DNA from 3 places in the Sphaerisporangium sp. NPDC051017 genome. Region 3 is predicted to be linked to each of the others. Evidence: riboswitches for the same ligand, from Rfam matches in the RefSeq annotation. Region 3 holds a riboswitch; each other region holds the start of a gene.

Region 1 (9,463 bases), on a different contig from region 3:
GCGATCAACAGGAAGCGGGGGTTAACGGTTGGATCGACGGTCTGGGCGCGGGCGGTGCCGTCGACGTGCACGACGGCGGGGATCAGTGCAGCCCGGTCGGGGCGTACGGCCGGGGCCGGCAGCATGAACGGTGATCCGGCGGCATCGAGGCCGAACCAGCGTGAACCGTCGGCGTGCAAAACGGCGGGTGCGAACGGGCGGAACGGCTCACGGTGCTTGATGTGGTGTTTGAGGGCGTCGCGGGTGGCGGTGGTGCGGGGGTCGGCGAGGATGGAGCGGTGGCCGAGAGCGCGGGGCCCGAGCTCGCTGCCGCCGGAAAACCAAGGGAGGCTCCGCCCCGCCCACTGCGGTTCCGCGTCATCCCCAACGACGAACAGGTGGACTCTGTCAGGTGGCTCCGTTTCCACGGCTCCCGGGCTGAGAAGCTTCCGTGGCCTACGCCGCTCCGGCGCCTTCTATTGACGTGGGCTCGACCTCGATCGCGAAGACCCCGAGCCGCTCCTTCTCCGGTGGGTATATGCCACGGATCACGGACAGGAGCCCGTCACGGCTCTCACCGAGGTCCCCGCCGATCGACCGGGCGTCCTCGTGGTCGAGCATGGCATCGAACGACGCGTACTCGGTGACCCTCTTCACCGTGGTCACCAGCCGAACATCCCCCGACACGAACACCAGCGACTCCCCGGCCCGAATCCTCCGTACCTTCGGATACCCGACCCGAACCTCAACGGTCTTCACCGCATCCGCGATGAGCCGCAAATACGTCATACGAATGTTCAGCTCGCGCGTGGCTGAGGTCTCATTCATAGTTGCCCCTAGTCGGCAACCGGGCTGCGATGCGCCTGGATGTACGCCTCGTGAAACTCCTGCACAACGCCCAGTTTCGGGTACCTGGCGGTCAGGACCCGGTCGAGATCGCCCGCCCGGGTCCGAACCGAGTCGACCAAGTGCGTGCCGGCCAGAGCCTGGCGTCCGAGCACAGCCGCCTCGTCCGGCGTCCCCAATTCGGTCAAAGCGATACCCAGATCGATCCGGGCGATCGCTTCCCTGCTCGGGGAGCGATCTGCGGCCGGGAGAGCCATATGAGCCGCCAGCGCCGATTGTGCGTGCGCTCTCGCCTTCTCAAAGTCACCGTGCTCACCATCCCCGAGCCAGATGTACGCCGAAGCCGGATAGGAGGTGACCGCCAAGGAAGCCAGGTTTCCGGTGTCCATGGCGAAACGCATCGGCGCGCGAGCCGGAAGCCGCTCGTACCGTTCACCGGCGTCGCGAAGAAGTGCTTCACATTCTTCACGTTGCCCGAGCCGGGCATGGGCGCGCGCCGCCTGAGCGCGTAGTCGAATGGCCAGCGGATGATCCGCGGCGGCCTTGGCGATCCCCCGATGTGCGGCGGCGATCGCATGTGCGGGCCGGTCGGTATAGATGCTGACCGAGGCCAAAGCGTCAGTGGCCCATGCGCACAACTCGTTGTGCGCCGCCTGGTCGGCATGTTCGAAGGAGTCGATCGCCCATGCTTCGGCGGCCAGCGGATCGCCAAGGTCGTGCGCCAGCCACGCGAGCATCTCGGAGACCCATGCCGCGTAGACGTACAACTCGCGTCCCTCTTTGAGGGTATGCCGCCCTCGGATCAGCTCCCCGATTCGTCGCCGATACGTCCGTGCCATCGTGAACAGCTCGACAGGGGGCTCCACGCCGTAACCACGGTTAAGGGCGGTCGTAGCAGCCTCAAGGTGCGCGAGCGTCCCGGCACCGAGCGAACTGACACCTGCGAGGCGGGTGAATTCCATCGCCTCGCATGCGGAATCACGTAGGACCCGCTGCAACAGCGAGGGGGTTATCGCGGCGACGACCCCCAGCTTCAGAGCGTTACGGCGCTTCGTCGGCTCGACCTCCTCTATGGTGCGCGCGTCCTCGTCACATCCATAGAACAACTCACGCTCGCGGACGTCGAATGCGATCGCATAAGCGGTGGCCCAGTCCCGCGGGAAGTGCCGCCCGCCCTCCCAGTTTCGGATCTGCCGGGCGATGGAGTCGACCGAGCCATGTTCATAGCCCGCCGCACGGAGAAGGCGCCGGGCCATCTCCCGCTTGTTCCAGTCGCGTGCCTCACGCTCGTCTCGAAGCCGGACCGCCCATGCCGGGGGCTGTTGTTCGGTCATCCGCCTGCACCAATCGTCGATCAGGGGGCGGACAGTCGCCATGTCCGCATCACTTACCGCCAGTATCCGCCTACCGAACGTGACAGTGCCGGGTTTCACTGGCACCAACGAACGCTCTCGCCGGGAAATCGCGAGTCATACGTGGATGACGAGCCCGACCCGGCCGGGGCACGGAACCGGGCACCGCGGGGCCCGACCAGGAAGGACACCTTGACCATGAGCAAGGCCGGAATCATCCGGTTTCGCCGGCACGTCGCTCCGGGCTTCGAGTCGCCCAGGGGGGAGACCTCACGGTGAGCCGCGCGCCGGGACGACACCGGATCGGAGTCCCCACTCAACTCTCCGGGCCGTATTCCATCTCTTTGTCGTCGTAGCGGCGAAGTGAAGCTGGAGGCAGCCTGAACCGGGGGTCGCCGGGGAGGGTAGGAGCAGCCTCGACAAAGTCGCGTCGGCCCAGCACTACCGGATGGGCCGAGCGCGGTGAGCGAGACGGGAAGGTATACGCGAGGAACCGGTGTTGTTACGCCTCTTAACGAACCGCCAGCTCAAACCCGGTGGATCTGGGCTGGAACGCGGTGCGCACCCATCTGCCGAACTGCGGCAGACGGGGAACTCCTGGCAGGGTCTTAGGAGTCTGGGCCGGGAGGCCATGGTGAATTGTCTACGGCGTAATCATGGCAATACCGCAGGGGTAGAGCCGGGTGCCTAACCCGTCAACCGGATAGCAGTGAACGTGGGAACCATCCGTGTGCGTTCCCTCGAATTTTCTAAGCCAGAGAAAATGCGGAGGGATAGGTGCGACGCCGACCGAAGGCGCGGGTGGGGCGGAGCCGCCGTAGTACTCCGAGCCAGGGAAAGCCTGTGCGCATGGGGAAGGGCGGCAGCATGTCAGATAAGAAGGGAAAGCAATGTCCGAAGAAGCGCCGGTGAATATTGGCGCTATAAGGTGGCCGGATCTGGATTCGGCCTACTTTACGGTACGGAGAATGCAGACCAAATTGCACTGCTGGGCTGGAGAAGAGTCCTCTCGCCGGTTCGGTGACCTGTTCAACCTCGTCTACGACCCAGCGTTCCTCATGCATGCCTGGGAGCGGGTGTCAACCAATAAGGGCGCTAAGACGCCGGGGATCGACAAGGCCACAGCGGCCTGGATCGAAACCCGGATGGGGTCGATGTTTTCCTGAACCAAATCCGGAACTCGCTCAAGTCGAGCGAGTTCCGGCCGGTGGAAGTGCGTCAGGTGCAGATACCCAAGGCGAACGGGAAACTCCGGAAGCTCGGTATACCCACCATCGCGGACCGAGTGGTGCAGGCAAGCCTGAAACTAGTGCTAGAACCTATCTTCGAGGCGGACTTCAAACCGTGCTCGTATGGGTTCCGCCCGAATCGGCGCGCACAAGATGCTATAGCCGAGATCCATCATCTCGCTTCCCATCCGACAAGCTAAATGGATACTGGAAGCAGATATCAAAGCGTGTTTCGATGAAATATCGCACATAGCTCTGATGAAACGCTTCCGGGCGAGGATCAAGGACAAGCGCCTGTGCGCACTGGTGAAAGCGTTCCTGAAATCCGGAGTCCTCACAGAATTCGGAGACCGGGAAGAAACACTGACTGGAACACCACAAGGGGGCATCCTTTCCCCGCTGCTCGCCAATATCGCTCTGTCTGAGCTGGACGATCACTTCGAACGGCAAAGGAACGAGAAGATGGGCACGCAAGGGTGGCGGCGCAGTCGCAGGAGACGCGGCCTCGGCAACTGGCGGCTCGTCCGCTACTGCGACGACTTCGTCTTCGTGGTTGATGGGGAGCGTCATCACGCCGAGGAGCTGCGGCAGCAGGTGGCGGCCGTTCTCGCCCCAGTGGGCTTGCGGCTGTCACCGGAAAAGACCCGCGTGGTCCACATCGATGAGGGCTTTGACTTCCTCGGGTTCCATATCCGCAGAATGCGTAAACGAGGAACACAAAAGCACTACGTCTACACCACACCTTCTAAGAAGGCCATCCAGGCCATCAAAGATAAAGTGCGGGCTAAGACGTACAGGTCAACGCTCCATTGGGACCTGGACAAGCTGATCATTAGCCTGAACAGGTCCCTGCGCGGATGGGCGAACTACTTCCGCTATGGGGTATCCAAGGCAACATTCAACGACATCGATTGGTTCACGTGGGGCCGGTTGATGCGCTGGATACGCCGTAAATACAAACATGGAAACCGTCGGATCGGAATGCCAGAACTCCGCCGTCGCTTCTGCGACCAAGGATGGCGGTTCGCCTATAACGGGGCGGTTTTAACCGGCGCATCCAGCGTCGCAGTGACCCGTTACCGCTACCGCGGCGAGACCATACCGACCCCGTGGACACCGACACCGGCAACGGTCACGTAATAACCAGCAGGAAAGACATGCGGAGCGCCCGTTGCGTGGAGACACGCACGGCGGGTGCGGCGGGCGGGCCGGGGAAACCCGTCGGGAGCAATCCCGATAGGGCGCCCCGGTCCGACCCAACCGGCGTGGGGATCCGCCGCTTCATCGCGATCGCGACCTGGCACGCACCCTCACCATTGCGCATCGAAGCCGTGACCGTCAGGGAACTGCGCGAGCTGATGCGCGAGGCCGAGAACGGCGCGGTGGTCTCTGTGGAGCCGTCCTGGACGTGGGTGGCGTAACAGGCCATGACAGTCACATCCCACAGACCAGAGTCTTGCCTCCCCGATCCGGTATCGAAGGAAATATCCCTCCCCATCCAGATACCAGCCTACGAACGGAGCGCTATGCCCCCATGTGAAGCCTTTACCCCGGAGCCTCGCCTGGCCCCGCGGCCACCGGTTGAGTCCGGGGCCGAGGGGTGGAACGAGAAGGACTGCGGCGTGGGGCTCGCGCATGTCGGAGCTCTTGTCGGAACGCTCGTTCCGGGTTGCGGGGGACGGCGGGCCAGGGCGCTGGTAAGGGAAATCTTGATGAAGGCGGGGGTGGGAGCGGAAGACGTCTCCGACGCGGAGGTCATCGTGGCAGAGCTCACGGCCAACGTGGAGCGGCACGCCGCAGAGCCGTACGAGGTGCGCGTCATCAGCGTCGCCGACGTACCCATTTGGTGTGAGGTGGTGGATGGAAGCCCGGATACCGAGAAAGTTGAAGTCTCACTACAACGGCTGCGCGCGCAGGGGACAACCGACGTGCCGTTTCTCGCCGAAGACACCCTGGCTGAGAACGGCCGCGGACTGCTGCTGACCTACCGGCTTTCCGGCGGCCGATGCGCCGTGTACGCGACAACGACCTCCAGCACCGGCACACCAGGCAAGGCAGTCGGGTTCGCCCTCGCTGTAGGTGGGCGTGGTTAACGAGCCGGCCATGGGATGAAACATCGGTGGATCGCCGAGCGGAGCTGCGGGTTCGCGGCTGGAGCCCACGCAAGCCTGGGGTCGAAGGGGCGAAGCCCCTTGGGAAAACAGAGCCCGAGCCGGAGCGCCCCCCGGGCGCGGAGGCGAGGACCATTTCCAGCGAGGACCATTTCCAGCGGAGACAGTTCCAGCGGAGACAGTTCCAGCAGGGACCCGCTTCCGGGGGGCGCGGTCCGGCCTTCGCGGGGGGCGGGTTCTGCTTGGTTTGGGGGGCGATATGGCTTGTATTCGGTTATGTCGGGTGATTTGGTGGGGTGAGTCGTGGGGTGGGGGTGGGTTGGGGGTTTTGCGGGGCCTGAGTTAGCGATGTTGGGTTAGCCTCGATCACACGGTCGCGTTAGCCTTGCCAGGACAACCGCGGGAGCCCGGCGCACCGGGCTGAGAGTGTGGCTGCTGCGGCCGCAGACCGCTCGAACCTGACCGGGTCATGCCGGCGTAGGGAGCTGTTCTATGGAGACGTCCGGGTCCACCGCCACGTTGACGGTGTCGTCCAGCCCGTTCAGCGAAGAGCTGTGGGAGGCCGTCCAGCCCACATTCAGGGCCATCCTCGACCACCCGTTCATCACGGGCCTGGTCGACGGCACGCTGCCCCACGACACGTTCCGCCACTTCGTCGTGCAGGACTCCCACTACCTGCGCGACTACGCCCGGGCCCTCGCGCTGTGCGCGGCGAAGTCGCCCTGCGAGGACGACGTACGCGCCTTCGCGAACGACGCGGTGAGCGCGATCGCGGCCGAACAGGAGATGCATTCGGAGTTCATGTTCCAGCTCGGCGGCTCGGCCGAGGAGGCCGAGAAGCTGCCCGTCGCGCCGACCACCCGCGCGTACACCAGCTACCTGCTGGCCACGGTGTACGGGGGCTCGTTCCTGGACGCCCTGGCCGCAGTGCTGCCCTGCTACTGGATCTACGCCCGCGTCGGCGAGGCGCTGCTCGCGGAGTCGTCGCCCGACCCGCTGTACACGCAGTGGATCGCCGCCTACGGGGACCCGGGGTTCCAGAAGGTGGTGCGCCGGGTCGTCGACCTGATCGACCGTACCGGCGCGGACTCGACGCCCCGGCAGCGCGCCGTCGCGCTCGAGCACTTCGTCACGACGGCTCGCTATGAGTGGATGTTCTGGGACGCCGCGTGGCGCCAGGAGTCCTGGCCTGTCTGAGCGGCACCTGCCACCGCCACCATACGCCCAGCGCCGACCGGCTCGGGGGGCCGGTCAGTCAGGCCGGAATGTTCAAGCCGGTACGTTCAGCACCGCCGCCGCCCGATCAGGGCCACGGTCAAAGCCAGCTGTTACGGCGGAACCCTCGGTAGAGCAGCGAGCAGACGACGAGCATGAAGCCGAGCACGACCGGATAGCCCCAGATGGCGGACAGCTCGGGCATGTGGCGGAAGTTCATGCCGTAGATGCCGGCGATCATCGTGGGGACCGAGATGATGGCGACCCATGCCGAGATCTTGCGCATGTCCTCGTTCGCGAGCGCGTTGGAGCGCGCGAGCGCGGCCTGGAGGATGGAGTTGCACAGCTCGTTGGACGACTCGACCTGCTCGCAGACCCGCGAGAGGTGGTCGACGACGTCGCGGAAGTACTCGCGCATCTCAGAGGGGATCATGCGGCGGGTGGGCAGCGCGTTGAACGGAGTCTGCAACGGCGTGACCGCGCGCTTCATCTCGATCATCTCGCGCTTGAGCTGGTAGATGCGGCTGATGTCGCGGGAGCTGACGTCGGCGAAGACGGCGGCCTCGACCTCTTCCAGCTCGGCCTGCATCAGATCGGACACCGAGAGGTACTTGTCGACGACGTGGTCGGCGATGGCGTGCAGCACGCTGGAGGGCCCGCGCGCGAGCAGCTTCGGCTTGTCTTCGAGGCGCCTGCGCACGTCGGCCAGGGGACAGTGCTCGCCGTGGCGGACGGTCACCACGAAGTCGGACCCGACGAACACCATGATCTCGCCGGTGGCGATGATCTGGTGGGAGTCGTCCGGCTCGTCGTGGTCGAGGTAGGCGACGGTCTTGAGCACGACGAACAGTGAGTCGCCGTAGCGCTCGACCTTGGGGCGCTGGTGGGCCTTCACGGCGTCCTCGACGGCGAGGGGGTGGAGGCCGAAGATCTCGGCCAGCCAGCCGACCTCGGGCGCATCGGGCTCGTGCAGGCCGACCCAGACGTAGGCGCCGCCGGTCTCGGAGGCGGCGTTGTGCTCACGAACCAGGGTGACGGCCTCGGGGATGCCGGGGACGTCGACACGCTTGCCGCCGATGTAGGCGCCGAACTCCACGACGGAGTCGCTCGGGGGCACGCACCGGCCGTTCGGCTCACGTCGGGAGCCCTTCGCGCCGGGGGAGGCACTGAGGCGCACGTGGGCGGGACGCTGGTGCAGGTTGATCCGCTGGAACAGGGTGGAGGAGCGCATGGCGGTCCCTTCCCGCCCGACCTGGCGGAGCCATGCGCGAATGAGTCAAGGGCGGCGAACGGCCGCTAAGAGGAAGTCAGCGCGTGGCTCTCAGTCGGACACCGAGTTGGAGTGGTCGGGTTTGCGCACGACGTACGTGCGCGAGCACGTACTGCTGGGATCACCAGAAGTCATCCCGAGTCCACCTCCAATCGCCGAGAGACAAGCCAGAGCTGCCCTAACCTACCACAGGCGGGGCCGCTCCCCTAGCCTACAACGCCCTTACAGGTTCGATCATGAATATCGGCACAAAGGCCGTTCACCAGTGCGTGACCAGCAAGCGTCGCGCAACCCCCGAACCCCCCTAACAGGAACACGGGACGCGGTCCGGTGACCCCGGAACCGACCCGTAGACTCCCCACGTGCGCGTTCTTGTGATTGGATCCGGCGGCCGTGAGCACGCCCTGTGCCGTGCCCTCGGGCTGGACCCCTCGGTGTCGGAGCTGCACTGCGCCCCCGGCAACGCCGGCATCGCCGCGGTGGCCACCGTACATCTGGTGGTGCCCACCGACCCGCGGGCGGTCGCCGCGCTGGCCACGCGCCTCGGCGCCGAGCTCGTCGTGGTCGGCCCCGAGGCGCCGCTGGTGGCGGGCGTCGCCGACGCCGTGCGCGCGGCGGGCATCGCCTGCTTCGGCCCGTCCGCGCAGGCCGCACGCATCGAGGGTTCCAAGGCGTTCGCCAAGGACGTGATGACGGCGGCGGGCGTGCCGACGGCGGGCGCGCGCGTGTGCGTCACCCCCGAGGAGGCCGAGGTCGCGCTGGACGCGTTCGGCGCGCCGTACGTCGTGAAGGACGACGGGCTCGCGGCCGGCAAGGGCGTCGTGGTGACGTCCGACCGCGACGAGGCGCTGGCCCACGCGGCGGCGTGCGAGCGCGTCGTCATCGAGGAGTACCTCGACGGTCCCGAGGTGTCGCTGTTCGCGCTGTGCGACGGCGCGACGGCCGTGCCGCTGCAGCCCGCGCAGGACTTCAAGCGCGCCTACGACGGCGACGAGGGCCCGAACACCGGCGGCATGGGCGCCTACACCCCGCTGCCGTGGGCGCCGCAGTGGCTCACCGAGCGCGTCATGGACGAGGTCGTGCTGCCCACCGTCCGCGAGCTGGCCCGGCGCGGCACGCCGTACGCGGGGGTGCTGTACGCGGGGCTGGCGCTGACGTCCTCGGGCCCGCGGGTCATCGAGTTCAACGCGCGCTTCGGCGACCCGGAGACGCAGGTCGTGCTGGACCGCCTGGAGACCCCGCTCGCGGGTCTGCTGTACGCCTGCGCGACCGGCACGCTGGCGGACGAGCCCGCGCCGAGGTACCGCGACGGCGCGGCCGTGACGGTCGTCGTGGCCGCCGAGAACTACCCGGGCGACCCGGTGAAGGGCGACCGCGTCGAGGGCCTTGCGACCCCGGTGAAGGACGCGTACGTCATCCACGCGGGCACGGCGTTCGACGCCGAGGGCCGGGTGGTCTCGG
Region 2 (9,463 bases), on a different contig from region 3:
GGCGAGAACGGGGGGCGAGCCATGAACGGTGCCGACAGCGAGGTCGGACGCCTGGAGACGGTGCTCCTCCACCGGCCGGGCCCCGAACTCAAGCGGCTGACGCCCCGCAACAACGACAAACTGCTCTTCGACTCGATCCCCTGGGTGGGCAGGGCCCAGGAGGAGCACGACGCGTTCGCCGAGGCCCTCCGCGAGCACGGGGTCGAGGTGCTCTACCTCACCGAACTGCTGCAGGACACGCTGGAGTACGAGGCGGCGCGCGAGGAGATCGTCCCCGCCGTGCTCCAGGAGCGCCAGCTCGGCGACCGGCTCGCCGAGCTGACCCGGCGGCACCTGTTCGACCTCGACCCCGAGCAGCTCGCCCAGACGCTGATCGCGGGCCTCGCCCGCGAGGAGCTGAAGACCGGCCGCGGCCTGGTGTACGAGCTGCTGGACCGGCACGACTTCGTCGTCGACCCGCTGCCCAACCTGCTGTTCACCCGCGACTCCAGCGTGTGGATCGGCGACAAGGTCGCCGTGACCAGCCTCGCCATGCCGGCCCGTACGCGCGAGAGCATGCTCACCCGGCTGATCTACACCCACCACCCCCGCTTCGCCGGCACCGAGCACCTGTACGAGCCGTGGCTGGAGCACGTGGAGGGCGGCGACGTGCTGCTGATGGGCCCGGGGGTGATCGCGGTGGGCACCGGGGAGCGTACGACGCCCGCGGGCGTGGAGCGCCTGTGCCGCCGGGTCTTCGCTGCGGGGCTCGCGCACACCGTGCTGGCCGTGCCGGTCGCCCAGCGGCGGGCCACCATGCACCTCGACACCATCTGCACGATGGTCGACGTGGACACCGTGGTCATGTACCCGCCGGTCGCCTATTCGCTCCAGGCGTACACGGTGACGTCGATGGAGAACGGGGAGCTGCGCGTCTTCGAGCCGCGCCCGTTCCTGGAGGCGGCGGCGCAGGCGATGGGGATCGAGCGGGTGAAGGTCATCGACACCGGCCTGGACCCCGTCACGGCCGAGCGCGAGCAGTGGGACGACGGGAACAACACCCTGGCCCTGGCGCCGCGCGTGGCGGTCGCCTACGAGCGCAATGTGGAGACGAACGCCCGTCTGGAGGCCGCGGGCGTCAAGGTCATCCGAATTGCGGGTAGCGAACTCGGCAGCGGACGGGGTGGTCCGCGGTGCATGTCGTGCCCTATCAGCAGGGCCCTATCAGCAGGGCCCTATCAGGGACCGTCTAGCCACACTCGCGTAGGGCCCCTATTTCGGGTGTCCTCAGTTGTGAATTAAGGATCACGACCGGGGCATGGAGAACCGCCCATACCGTCGTCATGTCTCCGTCGTGCCGCACACCCCAGCGCTCCGCGAGAAACTCGACGATCCCGAGCCCTCGCCCGCCGAGCGACGAGAGTGCCGGCCGCCCCGCGCGGGGCTCCGTGGCCGCTCCCCCGTCACTCACCGTGACCTCGAGGTGGTCGTCCGCCCAGTCCCATGTGGCCATGATCTGGCCCGATGGGAGCGGATGGGCGTGACGGAGCGCATTGCTCAGCAGTTCGCTCACCACAAGGACGGCGTCCTCTATGGCGGCGGCGAACACCCCGCACTGCTCGAGATCGGCGCTGAGACGCTGGCGTGCGACGGCGACGCTGGTCGGCGCATACGGCAACAGCACGACGCCCTCACTTCCCCGTTCTCCTGCATTTCCCCCTGAGGAAAACACATCCCAGTACGACCGAAATGCCCCGATCGAAGGTTGTGGAAACCGCGTGGCGATCATTGCTTGTGCAGAAACGACACTAGACGCATTCATCCGTTACCGGCTCGTTACCGGTTCGGTGTGTCGGATCCGATATAGGCGGGCGCGGTACGCAGAACGAAACGCATTCGCGTGCCTCCGCCGGGCCGGGGATGCGCGGTGACCTCGCCTCCCTGGGCGCGCGCGAGGTTCCTGGCGATGTAAAGCCCGAGCCCGACGCCGCCGAACCTCCGGCGGTCGCCGCTGTCGGCCTGGACGAACCGATCGAACACCCGCTCGCGGTCGCCCGGCGCGATGCCGACCCCCTCGTCGTCCACGACGAGGACGACCCGGTCGGACTCCGGCCACGCCAGCACCCGGATCAGCCCGCCGTCCGGCGAGTACTTGAACGCGTTCTCCAGAAGCTGGCCGAGCAGTATGTCGGTGGCCAGCGCGTCCCCGTCCACCCACGGCAGGTCGACGGGGATGTCGATCTCCACGCGGTGCCGGTCGGACAGCACCGGCAGCCCGAGCGTGGCCACCCGCGCCCGCTCGCCGAGGTCGAAGCTCTCGACGCGCACCTTCAGCTCGTCGGCGCCCGACCGCGATCCGAGCAGCAGGTGGTCCATGAGCTGGCCGAGCGCCCGCGACCGCTCCGCGATGGTCCGTACCGCCGAGCGCCGCTCGACGTCCGACAGCTTGTCCCAGCGCGCGTCCAAAGTGCCGGCGAACCCCTGGACGACGGTGATCGGGGTGCGCAGCTCGTGGCTGGTGGTGGCGAGGAACAGGTCCTTGGCCTCCTCCAGCTCCTTGGCCCGGGTGACGTCGCGGAAATCCACCACGATCTCGCCGGTCTCGATGATCTCGGCGCTCACCACGTCCAGCCAGCGCCCGGACGAAAGCTGCGTCGTGAGCTTCTCGCCCGGGTCGGGCAGCGGGAACGGCGGGGGCCCGCCGATCACCTGGGCTGCGCGCACGCCGGTGAGCTCCTCGGCCGCGGGGTTCCACTGCCGGACGCGCCCGCGGTCGTCGAGCACCGCGATGCCGTCGGCGCTGGCGTCCACGACCGCGCGCTCGTGCGCCCGCTGCCGGACGACGTCCTGGTAGGCCATCGCGTTGCCGAGGGCGATGCCCGCGTGCCCGGCGAGCAGTTCGAGCAGCTCCAGCTCGATGTGCCCGGCCGTCCCCTCGGCGAACAGCGCGTACAGCGCCCCGTACGGACGCCCGCCCACCGCGGCGACGCCGAGCGCGATCGTGTGCAGGCCGGGCAGCTCCGACCAGATCAGCTCGTCCAGCGCCGCCTGGTCGCCCGTCTCCAGCAGCACGGTCTTGCCGGTGCGCAGCAGTTTGCCGACGAGGCTGCTGCGCAGGTCGGCCGTGGCGCCCTTCAGCCTCCCGGGAAGCCCGTGCGCGCTGACCAGGCGCAGGCGGTCGTCCTCGATCAGCACGAAGCCGCCCGCGTCGGCGCCGGTCAGCTCGGTGAGGCTCGCGGCGATGCGGTCGAGGACGGACGGCAGCTCCAGCTCGGCGTTGATGTCGGCCACGACGTCGGTGAGCCGCCGCACCAGCCTGGCCCTGCGCGCGCCGCGCTCGCGGGCGACCGAGTCGTTGGCGACGGGGTGGTAGACGGTGACGTACCCGAGCAGGGCGCCGGACTCGGCGCGCAGGGCGCTGATGTCCACGCGGACGTCCACGAGCGCGCCGTCGCGGTGGCAGCGCCTGGTGCGCAGCGAGACGGGACCGCCGGTGCGGACCCGTTCCAGGACCGCGTGGTGCTCGGCCACCAGCTCGTCCGGGACGAGCGGCACCCTGCGCCCGGTGACGTCGGCCGCGGCGAAGCCGAAGAGCCGCTCCGCGGCGGGGTTCCACATCAGGATGTTGAGGTCGCGGTCGAGCGCCACGACGGCGTCCGCCGCGCTCGCGAGGACAGCGCGAGCAAAGCCTTCATCGGCATTCTCTACCCTGTCGTCACTCATGACCCCCATCGTGCCCGTTTTCGCAGCCGCGTCTTGGCACTTTCGATGTACGAATAGTCGCAATTGCCCGTCCCGGGCGGTCTCGGGGGACGCCGGGGGGACCGGTTCGCTCGCCACCGGAGCATTCCTCCCCCTCTCCGGCCCGGGTAAAGCAGGCGGAACCCGGGCGACATGGACTTCGCCAACTACGTCGTGGCCGGTAGGAGGCCGCACTCCGCTACGCTGCCGGTAGCGGGACCGGGAGGGATGGGGCGATGACGACAGGTGACCTCGACGCCCTGGTGCGGGTGACCTCTCCCGGCTACGTCGGCGAGACCCCGCCCGACATCGCCTTCGGCATGACCGACACCCCCGTCGGCCGCATGACGCTCGCCGTCACCGCGCGCGGCGTGGCCGCGTGCAGCTACGAGGACGAGCACGTCGTCTTCGCGCGCGTCTCCCGCGAGATCGGCACGTTCATCGGCAACGACCCCCGCCGCCTCGACCCGATCCGCCGCGAGCTCGACGCGTACTTCTCGGGCAGGCTGCGGGCGTTCACGACCCCAGTGGACCTGCGGCTGGCCACGCCGTTCGCCCGCACGGTGCTCCAGATGACGATGGCGGTGCCGTACGGCAGCGTCACGACATATCAGGAGATCGCCGACCGGATCGGCCGCCCGCAGGCGTTGCGCGCCATCGGCAACGCGCTGACCGCCGACCCGGTGTGCGTCATCGTGCCGTGTCACCGGGCGATCGAGGCGCCTGGGCATCTTGGGGGGTACGCCGGCGGGCCGGCCGCGAAGGAGCACCTGCTGCGCCTCGAAGGCGCGCCAGTGGGCCCAGCGCCAGCGTGACCAGCGCCGAGACGACGAACGCCGCCAGCGCCGCGTTCATCCACGGCTGGTGCGCCAACCCGATCGCGTCGCGCACCGCCGCCCAGGCCGCGTCCCACCAGCCCACCGTCGGCGTCACCGTCACAAGCCAGTACGCCACGAAGCCCAGCACCCACGGCACGATCATCAGCCACCGGGAGGGCGCGTCCTCCGAGGTGTCCCAGCGGCCGGCCGCGCCGAGCAGGAAGTAGTCGACGGCCAGGACGGCGAACATCGGGACGAACACCGCGCCGATCACGCCGAGGAACGCCCCGTAGGAGTTGACGTTCACGAACAGGGCGACGCCCGTGGTCAGCACCCCGACACCGATCGAGAAGACGCGCCGGTCCACCCGGGGCAGCAGATTCTGCAGCGACATCGCCGTGGAGTACACGTTGGCGAAGGACTGGTCGGCCTCGCGCAGCACCAGGACGCCGAAGAACACGGCCCCGAGGGGCACGGCCACGAACGCCTCCCAGACCCGGTCGGCGTCGTTGCCCACCAGCGACAGCGCGAGCACGCCCATCACCAGGCACGCGACCTGCGCGATCGTGTACCCGCCGACCACGCCGCCGAAGGCCGCGCGGCTGGAGCGCGAGTGCCGCGCGTAGTCGGCCGCGACCGGGACCCACGAGACCGACAGCGCGATCACGTAGTCGACGGCGGGCGCGAACGCGTCCCAGCTCCCGGCGCCGAGTGAGGGCCCCTCGCGCAGCAGCGCCACGGCAAGCCACACCATGGCGACCACCACGCCCGCCGTCACGAACCGGCGCAGCAGCCGGATCGCCCCGAGCGGGCGTATGGTCAGCGCGATCGTAAGCGCCCCCGCCGCCAGTACCCAGACCTGGTACGGAACCGCGTCACCGAAGACGGCCTGGGCGGCGGTGGCGATCACCCACAGCTCGAAGGCGCCCCACCCGAGCATCTGCACGATGTTCAGCACGGTCGGGACGTACGACAGCCGCACGCCGAACAGGCCGCGCAGCAGGACCATCGCCGGGGCGCCGGTACGCGCCCCGGGAACGGCCGCCAGACCGACCATCACCGTGCCGACGAGGCTGCCGACGACGGCCGCGAGAACGGCCGCCGCCAGGCTCAGCGGCCGGCCGCCCAGCGGGTCGAGCAGGTACAGCGCCCCGGAGAAGCCGAGCAGGCTGACCCCGAGATTGGCCCAGAACGCGCCCTGGTCGAGCGCCCCCAGCGTCTTCGGCGGAGCCTCGTCGAGGGTCAGAGGGACTTCGTCGACGATGGACGACATCGCACACTCCCTACGCCGGCATTACCCGGACAGGTTCATGCGGTCGGCAGCGGCGTAGCTGCCCTCTCAGCCCGGTCCCCCGAGCTCCCGCGTTGTCTTATGCAGTTAGCGCCCTCATCTTGCCTCATCACAGCCCTTCTGGCCACAGGGGGGCGGATCACTGACGTCCCACCCTGCCGTCCACCCACGTCCCCGGAGTACAGCCGAGTCCGCAGAGGTAGCTGTACTCTCCAGCTGTACGGACCGCCAGCGACATCCTGGACCCGTGCCTTCGAGGTGGGAGCGAGCCACGCAACCGAGATAGGTCCACCAGCGCCTCGTTCCGCGTCGTATTCGACCTGGGAGTCATCACCTCCCATGAGCCGACTTAGCAAAGGCCGTGCCCTCAAAGGGGTTGGCTTGTGGGTCGTTCTTGACGGCGCCTAGCTAGTCACCGTTGTCGTTCGTGGTGTTGCTGATGATCTGGTTGAGCAGCCCGATCGCACCCGCCGTAGCGGCACCCGCGCCCAGGATCGACCCAGCGACCGAGCCTGTGACCCAGTAAGTCAGGACGCCAGCGGCCGCACCCGTGATCAGGGACAGACCCAAGATCAGGGCGGCACGAACGGTGAGGAGCGGGGAGGTTGAGTGAACCGGGCGGGTCACGAGGATTCCTCTCTTTATATCGCCGCGCGGCGGCGAGGCGGGGTAGTGGTTGCTCGGTTCTAGAAAGCCAGAATCCATAGGGGTTGCGCCGCACTGCAACGGCATCAGACGGGCGTTGCAGACAGTTGGCAACACGACCAAAGGGTGCGGTTTGTCGCGGGTAGCGTCCCAGGACGGTGATGATGGGCAGGTGAACGAGATCGCCCGCCGTCCAGTCGAGTTAGCACCCTTGAGCCCGGAGCTGAGCCCGCAGGTAATGGCCTGGGCAGGAGAACTGCGCGCTCAGTTCACCGCGCTGGGTATGTCGATCAGCCTCTTCTGTCGGCTTAATCCGATCGACAAGGGCACCGTGTCCCGGTACTTGAACGGAAAACGCGTCCCTGCCGACCGGTGGTTCCTAGACCAGATTCTAACCCTACGCGCAAGTGCGGGTACCCCCGTGACCGACGATGTCCGGGCACACTTGCTCAAGCTTCAGATGACCGCTCTCAAAGTTGCCCATCCGCACGAGTACCGAGTTCGGAGGGCCAACGACGAATTAGAGATCGCGGTCACGAGCTGGCACGAGTCCAAACGCTACGCCCAGTCCCTGGAACAGCAGCTCACAGAACGCACCCGAAGCCTCCAGGACCTACTCATGGAGAACGACCGTCTCCGAGCAGCATGGGATCACGACCGAACTCAATACCTTCAAGAGGTCGCCGACCTTACCCAGCAACTAGAACTAGCCCGCGGCCGAGCCCGCCAAGCAGAACGTCGTGTTCAAGCGCTCGAAGAGCTCCTCGACCAGCTGGAGACCCAGCACCCGCCCCAAGGCGAGTTCGCCACGGACATCACTTCCGATGACCCGCGCGCTGTAGCCAGCGTCCTGGATTCTGTCCCCGTACGTAGTTTGCTCATAGCAGCACAAATTTCAGGTGCAATATCTTCAATACGGCGATCACGGACAGCTTGAACGCCATCGACGCCATCAGGGACGATGACCGCGTCCGGAAGAACGAGATAGTCAAGATTCTGCTCACGCTGCCGGAGTAAGAGCGACCGTCGCCGATGGAGATCCGGGATTCTGAAGGTCACACGTCCCCATATGCCCCCATATGCAGCTCGGCTACCCGCGCGATGCTATTAGCAAGAACGTCGGCAGGCGGAGCGTCCGGATTAGCAGTCAACTCGTTTACGACTCGAATGCCAACGTTTTCGACATACCACGGCATGCCGTGGATACAGCCAGATCCCAACTCGGACGGGCCTCCGGCATCGTCCAGCAGCACGGCGGCCCGTGATGCAGCCAGGACGAAGTCCTCGTTTGGACGCATGTCGGCACGTGTTCCATAGGTTCGATTGATCGAGCGTTCGGTACCACGGACGTCGCCACGTGCTTTGTTATCTACGTCCCCGGCCTGGGTGGTGAGCCGTAGGCTGGCTGTGGACCTGCGGCCCGCCTCGCGCTGGAGGATGTCATGGATGTTCCGCCGAGTTTGAGTACGGGTGAGCGTATTCGGCATATGCGTGAAAAGCGGGGAATGAGTCGCACGGTGCTCGCCGGGCTGGTCGGGTACTCGGCGGACTGGTTGAAGAAGATCGAGGCCGGGCAGCGAGGGGTGTCCGTTCCCGCGCTGATCCGCCTGGCGCACGTTCTTCGTGTGGATGACCTCTCGCTTCTCATCGACGGTGATACGCCGATTCCGGTCAGTACCTGGGATGCCCCGCACCATCCGAGCGTCGCCGCGGTACGGGAGATCGTGGAGGTGACGTCGCTCCGCCCGGCGTCCCGCGACGCGGCCGACTTCGACGTGCCCGCGCTGCTCGCGCGAGTAAGACAGGCGTGGATCGCCTGGCACACGCTCCCGGGCAACCGTACGGCGGTCGCCGGTGTCCTCCCCGGGCTCATCTCGGAGATCGAGGACGCGGCCATTGTCCTGGACGGCGTCGAGCGCCGTACCGCTCAGGCCGGGCTGGCGAGCGCCTACGGGCTGGCGCAGCATCTCGCCGTGGACCTGGTGGAGCCGGAGGTCTCCCGGGTCATCGCCGACCGAGCCGTGCGCGCCGCCCAGGCGGCCGACGAGCCGGTGAGCCTGGCGTTCGCGGCCTGGACGTACGGCCACGTTCTGCGTGGTACGGACGCCGATGCCGCCTTCCGGATCGTCGATGGCGCGGCGAACGACGTGCGTGCGCGCGTGGAAGGCGACGACGACGTGGCGGGCCTGTATGGAAGCCTGTGTCTGCATATGGCCATCAGCGCCGCGTACCAGGGGCAGGATGGCACGGCCTGGCGATACTGGGACACCGCCGAATCGGTGGCGCATGCTCTGCCCGGGGGATATGCCCATCCTCAGACCGTCTTCGGACAGGCCAACGTCGCCCTCCACGGAGTCAGCGTGGCCGCCGAACTGCGCCGTTACGGCGAAGCGGTCAGGAGGGCCGAGCCGATCAAGCCTGAGGACATCCCTTCCCGTGAGCGCCAGGGGCGGCTGTTCGGGGAGATCGCGGCAGGCCACCTCCAGCGCCGCGACCTCGAACAGGCGCACCATTTCCTCTTCCGCGCCTGGACCACCTCTCCTGAAGGCACCCCTTTCTCCCCGCTGACGCGTGGCGTCACCGTGGAACTCATCCGCCGATCGACCGGCACCCTCAAGGCCAAGGCCGTCAAGCTGGCCGAGGACATGGGAGTCTTTCCGGCCGCATGAGCACGGGGACAGGTTGTCCCCATCGACGCCCTCGCGCATGGCTACTTTCCGTGCATGGCTAATCGACTCAGCGAAATCATCCCCATGTCATGCCTGGACGGGCTCACGACGGCCGCCACGGGTAGAGGATCGCCCTTCGGGGCATGGGCGGTCTTCACGACGGCGGCACGGTCCGGTCGGCGTGGGCAGGACTGACTCACCAGGGCGGCATCGGCACGGTACGGCGGCCGTGCCCGTGCGCCAACGGAAGTGGGACGTCGTTCAGCGCGAGGCTGCGGAGCAACTCGATCAGGTGATCCCCGCCTGGGTCATCTGGTACG
Region 3 (9,463 bases):
CGCTGGAGATCGCCGAGATCCACGTCCACCCCGATTACCAGGGCAAGGGCATCGGGCGCAGGCTCGTACTGGGCCTGTGCGAGGGCCGCGCCGAGCGCACCGCCGTGCTGTCCACCCACGACCAGCCGACGGCGGCGCGGCATCTGTACCGCCGGCTGGGCTTCATCGACCTGATGGGGATGTTCGTCTTCCCCGGAGGCTACGAGCACTACGCGATCGTGGGCAGCACCCTACCGTTGCGCGCGCCGGACTGACTCGAACCTATTGCCGCGCCTTCGGCACGGCGGGTTCGGGGCGCACTTCAGGCGCCCCGAACGGGTCAGCCCGCGGTCGCGGGGACGGCGGAGGGCACCAGCGCCTGGTACACCTCGCGGGTGGCGCTGGACTTGTTGAAGGTGATGAAGTGGATGCCCGGGGCGCCCTCGTCGAGCAAGGTCTGGCACAGCTCGGCGGCGTGCTCGATGCCGAGACGGCGGACGGCCTCGGGGTCGTCGGCGACGGCCTCGAAGCGCTCGGCCACCTCGGGCGGGAACGGCGCGCCCGACAGCTTCTCGGACCGCGCCATGGTGCTCATCTGCGTGACCGGCATGATGCCCGGGATGATCGGCGTGTCGCAGCCGCGGGCGACGACGCGGTCGCGCAGCCGCAGGTAGTCGTCGGCGCGGAAGAACATCTGGGTGATCGCGTAGTCGGCCCCGGCCCGGCACTTCTGCACGAAGTACTCGGTGTCGGACTCGACGGACGGCGACCTCGGGTGACGGTAGGGGAAGGCCGCGACGCCGACGCAGAACTCGCCCGCCTGGCGGATCAGCCGCACGAGGTCCTCGGCGTACTCGACGCCCTCGGGATGCTTGATCCACTCGGCCAGCGGGTCGCTGCCGGGCGGGTCGCCGCGGACGGCGAGGATGTTGCGCACGCCCGCGTCGGCGAACCTGCCGACGAGGTGGCGCAGCTCGCGCAGGGAGTGGTTGACGGCGGTGAAGTGGGCGACCGGCGTGAGAGTGGTCTCGTGGGCGAGCCGCTCGACGATCTCGATCGTGCGGTCGCGGTTGGACCCGCCGGCGCCGTAGGTCACGGACACGAAGGTCGGGCGCAGCGCCTCCAGCTCGCGGATCGCGCGCCACAGCTGACGCTCCCCCTCGTCGGTCTTCGGGGGGAAGAACTCGAACGAGAACGACCGGCCGCCGGAGGCGAGCAGTTCCCTGACGGTGGGAACGCGGTCGGGGCGCATGGAGGATCGACCCAAAGACATGGCCCCAAGGCTACAGGTCGGATGCGAGCCGCACCCCTCGTGAACGTGCGGTTCTGACCGGGCTCCGGTATGTGAGGGGTTGATCGCGGCGCGTTCGCCCCTCTCGTCCTCTCTCGGGACCTCGGATCCGGGGCGGCGGCCGGGCGTCACGGCGCGCGGTCAAGGGAGGGACAGGGATCAGAACGTCATAAAGCTCCCACTAATCTCAGAGCATGACCGCTTTGTTCCAGTGGGACCACCTTCGCTCCGAAATCGACCGCCGCCTCCGGATGTTCGTGGACCGGCAGCGCCCCCTGGTCGGCGCGCCGGAGCTGGCCCCTCTGCTCGCGGCGGCGGAGGACTTCCTCGTGGGCGGCAAGCGGCTGCGTCCCGCGTTCTGCTACTGGGGCTGGCGTGGCGCGGGGGGCGAGGAGGACCCGGCGATCTTCACCGCCGCCGCCTCACTGGAGCTTCTGCAGGCCAGCGCCCTGGTCCACGACGACGTGATGGACGCGAGCGACCTGCGCAGGGGTCAGCCGTCCGCGCACAGGCGGTTCCAGGCGCTGCACGAGCGGTCGGGCTGGCGGGGCTCGTCGGCGCAGTTCGGCGAGGGGGCGGCCGTCCTGCTGGGCAGTCTGCTGCTCGTCTGGTCGAGCGAGATGTGGCGGACGAGCGGCCTGCCGGCCGAGGCGCTGGCCGCGGCCGAGCCGGTTCACGACATCATGCGCACCGAGCTGATGTGCGGTCAGTACCTCGATCTCCTGGAGCAGGCGCACTTCGAGAACACCTTCGACAGCGCCCTGCGGGTCGCCCTGCACAAGAGCGGCAAGTACTCCGTCGAGCAGCCCCTGCGCCTCGGCCTGGTGCTGGCCGCACGCGGCCAGGAGCCGTGGATCGACCGGCTGTGCGTGGAGTACGGGCAGAAGGTCGGCATCGCCTTCCAGCTGCGCGACGACGTGCTCGGCGTGTTCGGCGACCCGGCCCAGACCGGCAAGCCCGCGGGCGACGACCTGCGCGAGGGCAAGCGGACCATGCTGATCGCGCGCACGCTGTCGGCGGCCTCCGAGCGCCAGGCCGGCGACGTACGGCGCCTGCTCGGCGACCCGGCCCTGGACGCGGACGGCGTCGAGCGGCTGCGCCGGATCATCGAGGACACCGGGGCCCTGGCCGCGAGCGAGGAGATGATCAAGCGCTACCACGACGACGCGCTGAGCGGCCTGGAGCGCGCGCCGATCACCGCCGAGGCCCGCGCGGCCCTGGAGGAGCTCGCGGCCGCCGCGACCTCCCGCCAGAGCTGAGCCGCGCCGTCAGGCGGCGCGCAGGCGCCGGGCGAACTCCGCCGCCGCCGCGCCCGGGTCCTCCGCCTCGGTGATGGCCCGCACGACCACGACCCGCGTGGCGCCGTACCCCATGACCTCGTCCAGCGTGCCGAGGTCGACGCCGCCGATGCCGAACCAGGGACGATCGGTCCCCAGCGAGGCCGCGTGCTTCAGCAGCTCGGGCCCGGGCGCGGAACGCCCGGGCTTGGTCGGCGTCGGCCAGATCGGCCCGCAGCAGAAGTAGTCCACGCCGTCCGCGGCGGCCGCCGCGGACGCCTCCGCGTCGCTGTGCGTCGACCGCCCGATCAGGATGTCCGGCCCCAGCATCGCCCGCGCCACCGCCACAGGAAGATCGTCCTGCCCGAGGTGGAGCACGTCGGGACGGGCGGCGAAGGCGATGTCGGCCCGGTCGTTGACCGCGAGCAGGGCTCCGTGCCTGTCGCAGGCCTCGCGGAACACTTCGAGCAGCTCCAGCTCCTGCCGGGCCTCCAGGCCCTTCTCGCGGAGCTGGACGATGTCGACGCCGCCCGCGAGGACGGCGTCCAGGAACTCTTCCAGGTCGCCCTGACGGCGGCGGCCGTCGGTACAGAGGTAGAGCCTCGCGTCAGAAACCGAGCGCCTGGGCACGCCTCTTCACCTCGGTGTGCCGGCCGGCGACGATCGCGTCGACCGGGGCCCCCGGCAGGGAGTCGTCAGGGGTGAAGAGCCACCGCAGGGCCTCGACGTCGTCGTACCCCGCGTCCGCCAGGACGGTCAGAGTTCCGGGCAGGCCCTTGAGCACGTCGTCCCCGGCGATGAAGACCGCCGGCACCTCCGGTTCTGGGCCGCCCCTGCGGACGCCGATGAGCTTCTTGTCCTTGAGGAGCTGCTTGGCCCGCCCGGCACTGAGCCCGAGCCGGCCGCCTACGTCCGACAGGGGGAGCCATTCCCCCACGAGCTGGTCGGTTTCCCGATCGATCTGCGCAACAGAAAGCGTCACGAGTCCACAACTACCACGTCGTAGGAGGTCTCAAACACCCCCACAGGGGTCACAAGCAGTCACGCAAGGGTATCAATGGGTCCTTGGCGCGATCTTCGTCCAGCCTTTGCCCGCCCTCGACGATCCGGCGCCCCTGGACGAGGTCGCGTGGGCGGTCCACCGTGAAGATCGCCGCGAGACGGTCGTTTTCGGTCAGCCAGATCGCGGCCCACTTGGGGTCGGACGCCGGATCGCCGCGCAGCACGAGGCGGGCACCGGTGTGGTGGCCGGCGTACTGGAGCATGCGGCCGAACTGCTCCGACCAGAAGTACGGGACGGGGTCGTACACGGCGGTCTGGCCGAGCAGGGTGGCCACGGCGGTCTCGGGGGCGTGCAGCGCGGTGTCCCAGTGCTCGATGCGCAGGCGGCGGCCGAAGCGGCGCGACCACCAGTTGGCGCAGTCGCCGACCGCGACGACGCGGTCCATGGACGTGCGCAGGTGCTCGTCGACCAGGACGCCGTTGTCCAGCGCGATGCCCGACCCGGCGAGCCATCCGACGGCCGGGCGCACGCCGATGCCCGTCACGACGACGTCCGCGGGGATCCAGGAGCCGTCCATCATCGCGAGCCCGCCCGGGTCGACCGAGCCGACCATGGTGCCGAGCCGCAGCTCGATGCCGGCCTCGGCGTACCAGGGGGCCGTGTGGGCGCCGATCTCGGGGCCGAGGGCGGCGGCCAGGGGCGAGGCGGCGGCCTCGACGACGGTCACCTCGCATCCCGCGCGGCGCGCCGCCGTGGCGATCTCCGCGCCGATCCAGCCCGCGCCGACGATGGCCACCCGCGTGCCGGGGGTCAGGCGCGCCCGCAGGGCCAGGGCGTCGTCGATGGTGCGCAACGTGTACTGGGGCCCCTCGCCGCGCAGCCTGATCGGGGTCGCGCCGGTGGCGATCACCAGCCCGTCGTACTCCAGCTCGCCCTCGGTCGTCTCCACGACACCCTCGCGCAGGCCCTTGGCGGCGACCTCGGTGCGCAGGTCGATGTCCAGGGCCCCGAGATCGGAGTCCACGACGGTCGAGTCCAGGTCGCCGGCCATGACGGCCTTGGACAGGGGTGGCCGATCGTAGGGGCGATGCCTCTCGTCGCCCACCAGAGTGACGCGCCCGTGGTACCCGCGCGCCCGCAGCGCTTCGACACTCCGTACGCCGGCCAGCCCGGCGCCCACCACCACGACATGATTCACAACTTGACAGTAAGCGGCGAGCCGGGTAACCCGCCAACGGCGATTTGGTAACGAATTGGCTCACTACTACACACGCGGGGTGATGAGAACGCTCAAGCGGGTGCGCGACGGCGTACCAAGGCAGGAATAGGCACAGGGACAGGAATAAGCTTGTCCCGTCAGACGCGCGGGAGTCCGGCGAGACCGGGCTGAGAGGAGGGCTGGCGGCCCTCGACCGCAAAGACCTGATCCGGATCATGCCGGCGAAGGGAGCGAGACCTCATGGTCGACACGGGCGCCGATAGCGGCTCAGCCGGTGCCGCGGACGTCGTGGTCGTGGGCGGCGGCATCGCCGGCCTGTCGGTGGCCTGGCGCGCCGCGGCGGCCGGGCACAAGGTGGTCGTCGCCGACCCCTCCCCCGGCTCGGGGGCCACCCACGCCGCCGCGGGCATGCTCGCCCCGGTGAGCGAGGTCACCTACACCGAGGAGCCGCTGCTGCGCCTCGGCCTGGCCTCGCTGGAGCTGTGGCCCGCGTTCGCGGCCGAACTGTCGGAGGAGTCCGGCCTGGACGTCGACCACCGCGCCGACGGCACGCTGGACGTCGCCTTCGGCGCGGACGACCTGGCCGCCCTGGACGAGCTGGCCGAGTTCATGGGCAAGCTGGACCTGCCCGTCGAACGCCTGACCGGGCGCGAGTGCCGGCGCGCCGAGCCGATGCTGGCGCCCTCGGTCCGCGGCGGGCTGCTGGCCCCGGGCGACGCGTGGGTGGACCCGCGCCGGGTCACCGCCGCCCTGCTGGCCGCGCTGCCGCGCCGGGGGGCGTCCGTGGTGCGCGAGCGCGCGGCCGGCCTCATGGTCGAGCGCGGCGCCGCGCGCGGGGTGCTCCTGGGGGACGGGCGCGCGCTCGCCGCCGAGCGGGTCGTGCTGGCCGCCGGGGCGTGGTCGGGGGCCCTTCCGGGCCTGCCGCCGGAGGTCGCGCCGCCCGTGCGCCCGGTCAAAGGGCAGATCATGCGGCTGCGCGGCGCGCCGGGGTTCCTCGGCCGCTGCGTGCGCGGGGTGGTCCGCGGCTCCAGCGCGTACCTGGTGCCCCGCGGCGACGGCGAGATCGTCCTCGGCGCCACGCAGGAGGAGATGGGGTTCGACACCCGCGTGACCGCCGGCGGGCTGTGGGAGCTGCTACGCGACGCCCGCGAGCTGGTCCCGGGCGTGACCGAGCTGGAGGTGTCCGGCGTCAGCGCGGGCCTTCGCCCCGGAACGCCCGACAACCTGCCCGTGCTCGGGGCGACGGCGATGGAGGGCCTCCTGCTCGCCTCCGGCCACCACCGCGGCGGCGTCCTGCTCGCCCCCCTGACCGCGGGCCTCCTCGCCGCCGAGCTGGACGGGACGCTCGCCGGGTCCGCGTACGAGGACGCGGCGGCGGTCTGCTCGCCGCGCCGCTTCCACCGGGCGGCGCACGGATCGGGGAACGGCACCACCGGCCACCATCGATGACCAAGGAGGGTCGGGGCGCCCCCGGTCCGCGCCAGGGATCCGCCCCGCAACCGCGATGAACGTGACGATCAACGGAAACCCCTGCCGGCTGCCCGAAGGCGCCACCGTCGCCCACGCCGTCGAGGTGCTCACCTCGGCCGTGGCGGGCGTGGCGGTGGCCCTCAACGACGAGGTGGTCCGCCGCGGCGCGTGGGACTCCACGCCGCTGGGCGAGAACGACCGCGTCGAGGTGCTGACGGCGGTGCAGGGTGGATGACCCCCGTACGACCCAGGTGAGGACTCAGATGAGACCGGCGGGACCGGCGAGACAACGGAGGTGGCACGGATGACGAGCGTGACCGAGCCGAGGACGGCGGACGAGAAGCGCGACGCGGGCCCGGCGGACGACGCGCTGGCGCTCGGCGGCGAGACGTTCGCCTCGCGCCTCATCATGGGCACCGGCGGCGCGCCGTCGCTGGAGGTCCTGGACGAGGCGCTGGCCGCGTCCGGCACCGAGATCACCACGGTGGCCATGCGCCGGCTGGACCCCTCGGCCCGCGGGTCGGTGCTGGACGTGCTGCGCGCACGGGGCGTCAAGGTGCTCCCCAACACCGCGGGCTGCTACACGGCCGGAGAGGCGGTGCTCACGGCGCGCCTGGCCCGGGAGGCGCTCGGCACCCCCTGGGTGAAGCTGGAGGTGATCAGCGACGAGCGCACCCTGCTGCCCGACCCGATCGAGACCTTCGACGCCGCCGAGCGGCTGGTCGCCGACGGGTTCGTCGTCCTGCCCTACATCGGGGACGACCCGGCGCTGGCGCGGCGCCTGGAGCAGGCCGGATGCGCCGCCGTCATGCCCCTCGGCTCCCCCATCGGCTCGGGCCTCGGCATCCGCAATCCCCACAACATCGAGCTGATCGTGGAGGCGGCGGGCGTCCCGGTGATCCTCGACGCTGGCATCGGCACGGCGAGCGACGCGGCGCTGGCGATGGAGCTAGGATGCGACGCGGTCCTGCTCGCCAGCGCGGTCACCCGCGCCCGCAGGCCCGGCCTGATGGCCGCGGCGATGAAGCATGCCGTGACGGCGGGCCGTATGGCGCGCCTCGCGGGCCGGATCCCCCGGCGGAGGTACGCTGAGGCCTCCTCACCGGCGATCGCGGCCGGTGCGCACGAGTAGTGGCCCCTTCCAGACGGGAAAACATGTCGGCATCGGTTTGGGATGTGCTTGCCCTCGTCCTGGCAAACCGCCCGTAAACTCACTCCCGTGGACACGACGGTTGCGGACCCCCTCGTAGGGCGAGTGCTGGACGGGCGCTATCGCGTCGAGTCACGTATCGCCCGCGGTGGCATGGCCGCTGTCTACCTGGCCAGGGACGTGCGGCTCGACCGCACGGTCGCCCTGAAGGTCATGCACCGCTCCCTCGCCGAGGACCCCGACTTCGTGCGGCGGTTCATCGGCGAGGCGAAGTCCGTCGCCAGCCTCTCCCACCCCAACGTCGTCCACGTCTTCGACCAGGGCACCGACGGCGACCACGTCTACCTGTCGATGGAGTACGTCCCGGGGCGCACCCTGCGCGACGTCCTGCGGCAGCGTGGCCGCCTGCCCGCGCGCGAGGCCCTGGAGATCATGATCCCGGTGCTGGCCGCGCTCGGCGCGGCCCACCAGGCGGGCATGGTCCACCGCGACGTCAAGCCCGAGAACGTCCTGCTGAGCGACGACGGCCGCGTGAAGGTCGTCGACTTCGGGCTCGCCCGAGCCATCGACTCGGGCAACCAGACCCGCACCGGCGTCATGATCGGCACGATCGCCTACATGTCGCCCGAGCAGGTCACGGCGGGGGTCACGGACGCGCGCAGCGACGTGTACGCCGCCGGGGTGATGCTGTTCGAGCTGCTGACCGGGCGGCAGCCCTACCAGGGCGAGACCCCGATGTCGGTGGCCTACCGGCACGTCCACGACCGCGTGCCCGCGCCGTCCTCGCTGGCGCCCGAGAGCCCGGCCGTGCTGGACCGGCTCGTGCTGTCCGCCACCGACCGCGACCCGAACCACCGCCCGACCGACGCCACGGCGCTGCTCGTCGCGGCCGTCGAGGCCCACCGCGCGCTGCCGCGCGACCCCGCCCCGGCCCCTCCCCATCCCGTCCCGGCCCCGGCCCCGGCGCCCGCCAACCCCACGCTCGTCCAGTCGCGCACCGAGATGCTCACCACGCCGGGGATCGCGCCCCCGCCGCCCGGCCACCGCGAGCGGCGGCGCGTCCGGCCGGTCTGGTTCATCGTCGCCCTGGCCGTGGTCATGACCGGCGCGATCGGCGCCACGGGCTGGTGGTTCTCCGAAGGCCGGTACACCAAGGTCCCCGACCTGCTCGGCATCAACGTGACGGTCGCCAAGGCCGAGGCCGAGAAGCAGGGCTTCAGCGTCAAGATCGGCGAGCCCGAGAACGACACCAAGCTCGGCGAGAACAAGGTGCTGCGCACCGACCCGGAGTCCGGCCGCGAGGTGATCCAGGGCGCGCTCATCACGCTGATCCCGTCCGCCGGCCCGCGCAAGATCGCGGTGCCCAACGTGGTGAACCTCTCCGAGGCCGACGCCCGCAGCAAGATCTCCGAGGCCGGGCTCACCGCAGGGGCCGTCAGCCGCGTGCCGAGCGACACCGTGCAGCGCGGCCTGGTCCTGCGCACGAGCCCGCAGGTCGGCACGCGGGTGAAGGAGGGCGGCACGGTCCAGATCGTCCTCAGCGCCGGTCAGCTCATGCCCGACGTGAGCGAGATGCAGTGCGACCAGGCCGACGCGTTCCTGCGCGGGAAGGGCTTCATCCCGACGGTCGTCCAGCAGACCGACGACGCCCAGCCCGGCACCATCATCGCCCAGTCCCCCGCCGCGCGCGCCGAGGTCACCGCCGGTCAGGGCGTGCAGCTCACCTGCTCCAAGGGCCCCGACACCGGCTTCCACTGGCCCTGGGAGAACCCGGAGGACCAGAACGCGCAGCCCGGCCAGGCCCTGGTCCCGATCCCGGACGTCCGCTTCAAGAAGGTCGGCGAGGCGGCGGAGGAACTGCGCACGGCCGGTTTCAAGGTCCGCGTCCGCAAGATCGCGGGCTCCGGGGCCGTGGTCGCCGAGAACCCCCTCGGGCAGGCCCCGGCGGGCACCCGCATAACGATCTGGCACTGAGCGTCTCCGCTCGGGAGACCCGGGCCGGGGTCAGGTCGCCGGGACGCCGTGGAGGCGCAGGCGGGCCATGCCGCCGTCGGGGTAGATGTCGAGGCGGACG

The links. A riboswitch is a leader RNA that binds a small molecule or an ion and turns the genes downstream of it on or off. The one in region 3 is predicted to bind thiamine pyrophosphate.
Region 1: it holds a riboswitch for thiamine pyrophosphate, as region 3 does, so the genes downstream of both, tenA (thiaminase II) here and thiO (glycine oxidase ThiO) in region 3, are expected to answer to the same signal.
Region 2: it holds a riboswitch for thiamine pyrophosphate, as region 3 does, so the genes downstream of both, AB0M95_RS01760 (cytosine permease) here and thiO (glycine oxidase ThiO) in region 3, are expected to answer to the same signal.

Annotation. Positions count from the first base shown of each region.
Region 1 covers NZ_JBFBCI010000031.1:63,615-73,077, forward strand. The annotation lists gene AB0M95_RS23770 (carbamoyltransferase C-terminal domain-containing protein) at 1-407, opposite strand, end outside; gene AB0M95_RS23775 (ASCH domain-containing protein) at 436-807, opposite strand; gene AB0M95_RS23780 (hypothetical protein) at 816-2,159, opposite strand; gene AB0M95_RS23785 (hypothetical protein) at 3,146-3,343, shown strand; gene AB0M95_RS23790 (reverse transcriptase domain-containing protein) at 3,400-3,606, shown strand; gene AB0M95_RS23795 (reverse transcriptase domain-containing protein) at 3,593-4,546, shown strand; gene AB0M95_RS23800 (hypothetical protein) at 4,672-4,827, shown strand; gene AB0M95_RS23805 (ATP-binding protein) at 4,933-5,499, shown strand; TPP riboswitch at 5,906-6,018, shown strand; gene tenA (thiaminase II) at 6,010-6,714, shown strand; gene AB0M95_RS23815 (magnesium and cobalt transport protein CorA) at 6,833-7,963, opposite strand; gene purD (phosphoribosylamine--glycine ligase) at 8,365-9,463, shown strand, end outside.
Region 2 covers NZ_JBFBCI010000001.1:357,737-367,199, reverse strand. The annotation lists gene AB0M95_RS01780 (arginine deiminase) at 22-1,281, shown strand; gene AB0M95_RS01775 (ATP-binding protein) at 1,229-1,768, opposite strand; gene AB0M95_RS01770 (PAS domain S-box protein) at 1,816-3,711, opposite strand; partial or broken gene AB0M95_RS01765 (methylated-DNA--[protein]-cysteine S-methyltransferase) at 3,957-4,451, shown strand; gene AB0M95_RS01760 (cytosine permease) at 4,411-5,811, opposite strand; TPP riboswitch at 5,802-5,912, opposite strand; gene AB0M95_RS01755 (hypothetical protein) at 6,238-6,456, opposite strand; gene AB0M95_RS01750 (hypothetical protein) at 6,647-7,411, shown strand; gene AB0M95_RS01745 (helix-turn-helix transcriptional regulator) at 7,917-9,143, shown strand.
Region 3 covers NZ_JBFBCI010000007.1:123,676-133,138, reverse strand. The annotation lists gene AB0M95_RS09135 (GNAT family N-acetyltransferase) at 1-254, shown strand, start outside; gene metF (methylenetetrahydrofolate reductase [NAD(P)H]) at 320-1,252, opposite strand; gene AB0M95_RS09125 (polyprenyl synthetase family protein) at 1,465-2,529, shown strand; gene thiE (thiamine phosphate synthase) at 2,539-3,177, opposite strand; gene AB0M95_RS09115 (Rv2175c family DNA-binding protein) at 3,155-3,529, opposite strand; gene AB0M95_RS09110 (FAD-dependent oxidoreductase) at 3,579-4,748, opposite strand; TPP riboswitch at 4,905-5,016, shown strand; gene thiO (glycine oxidase ThiO) at 5,010-6,218, shown strand; gene thiS (sulfur carrier protein ThiS) at 6,274-6,474, shown strand; gene AB0M95_RS09095 (thiazole synthase) at 6,544-7,371, shown strand; gene pknB (Stk1 family PASTA domain-containing Ser/Thr kinase) at 7,459-9,363, shown strand; gene alc (allantoicase) at 9,394-9,463, opposite strand, start outside.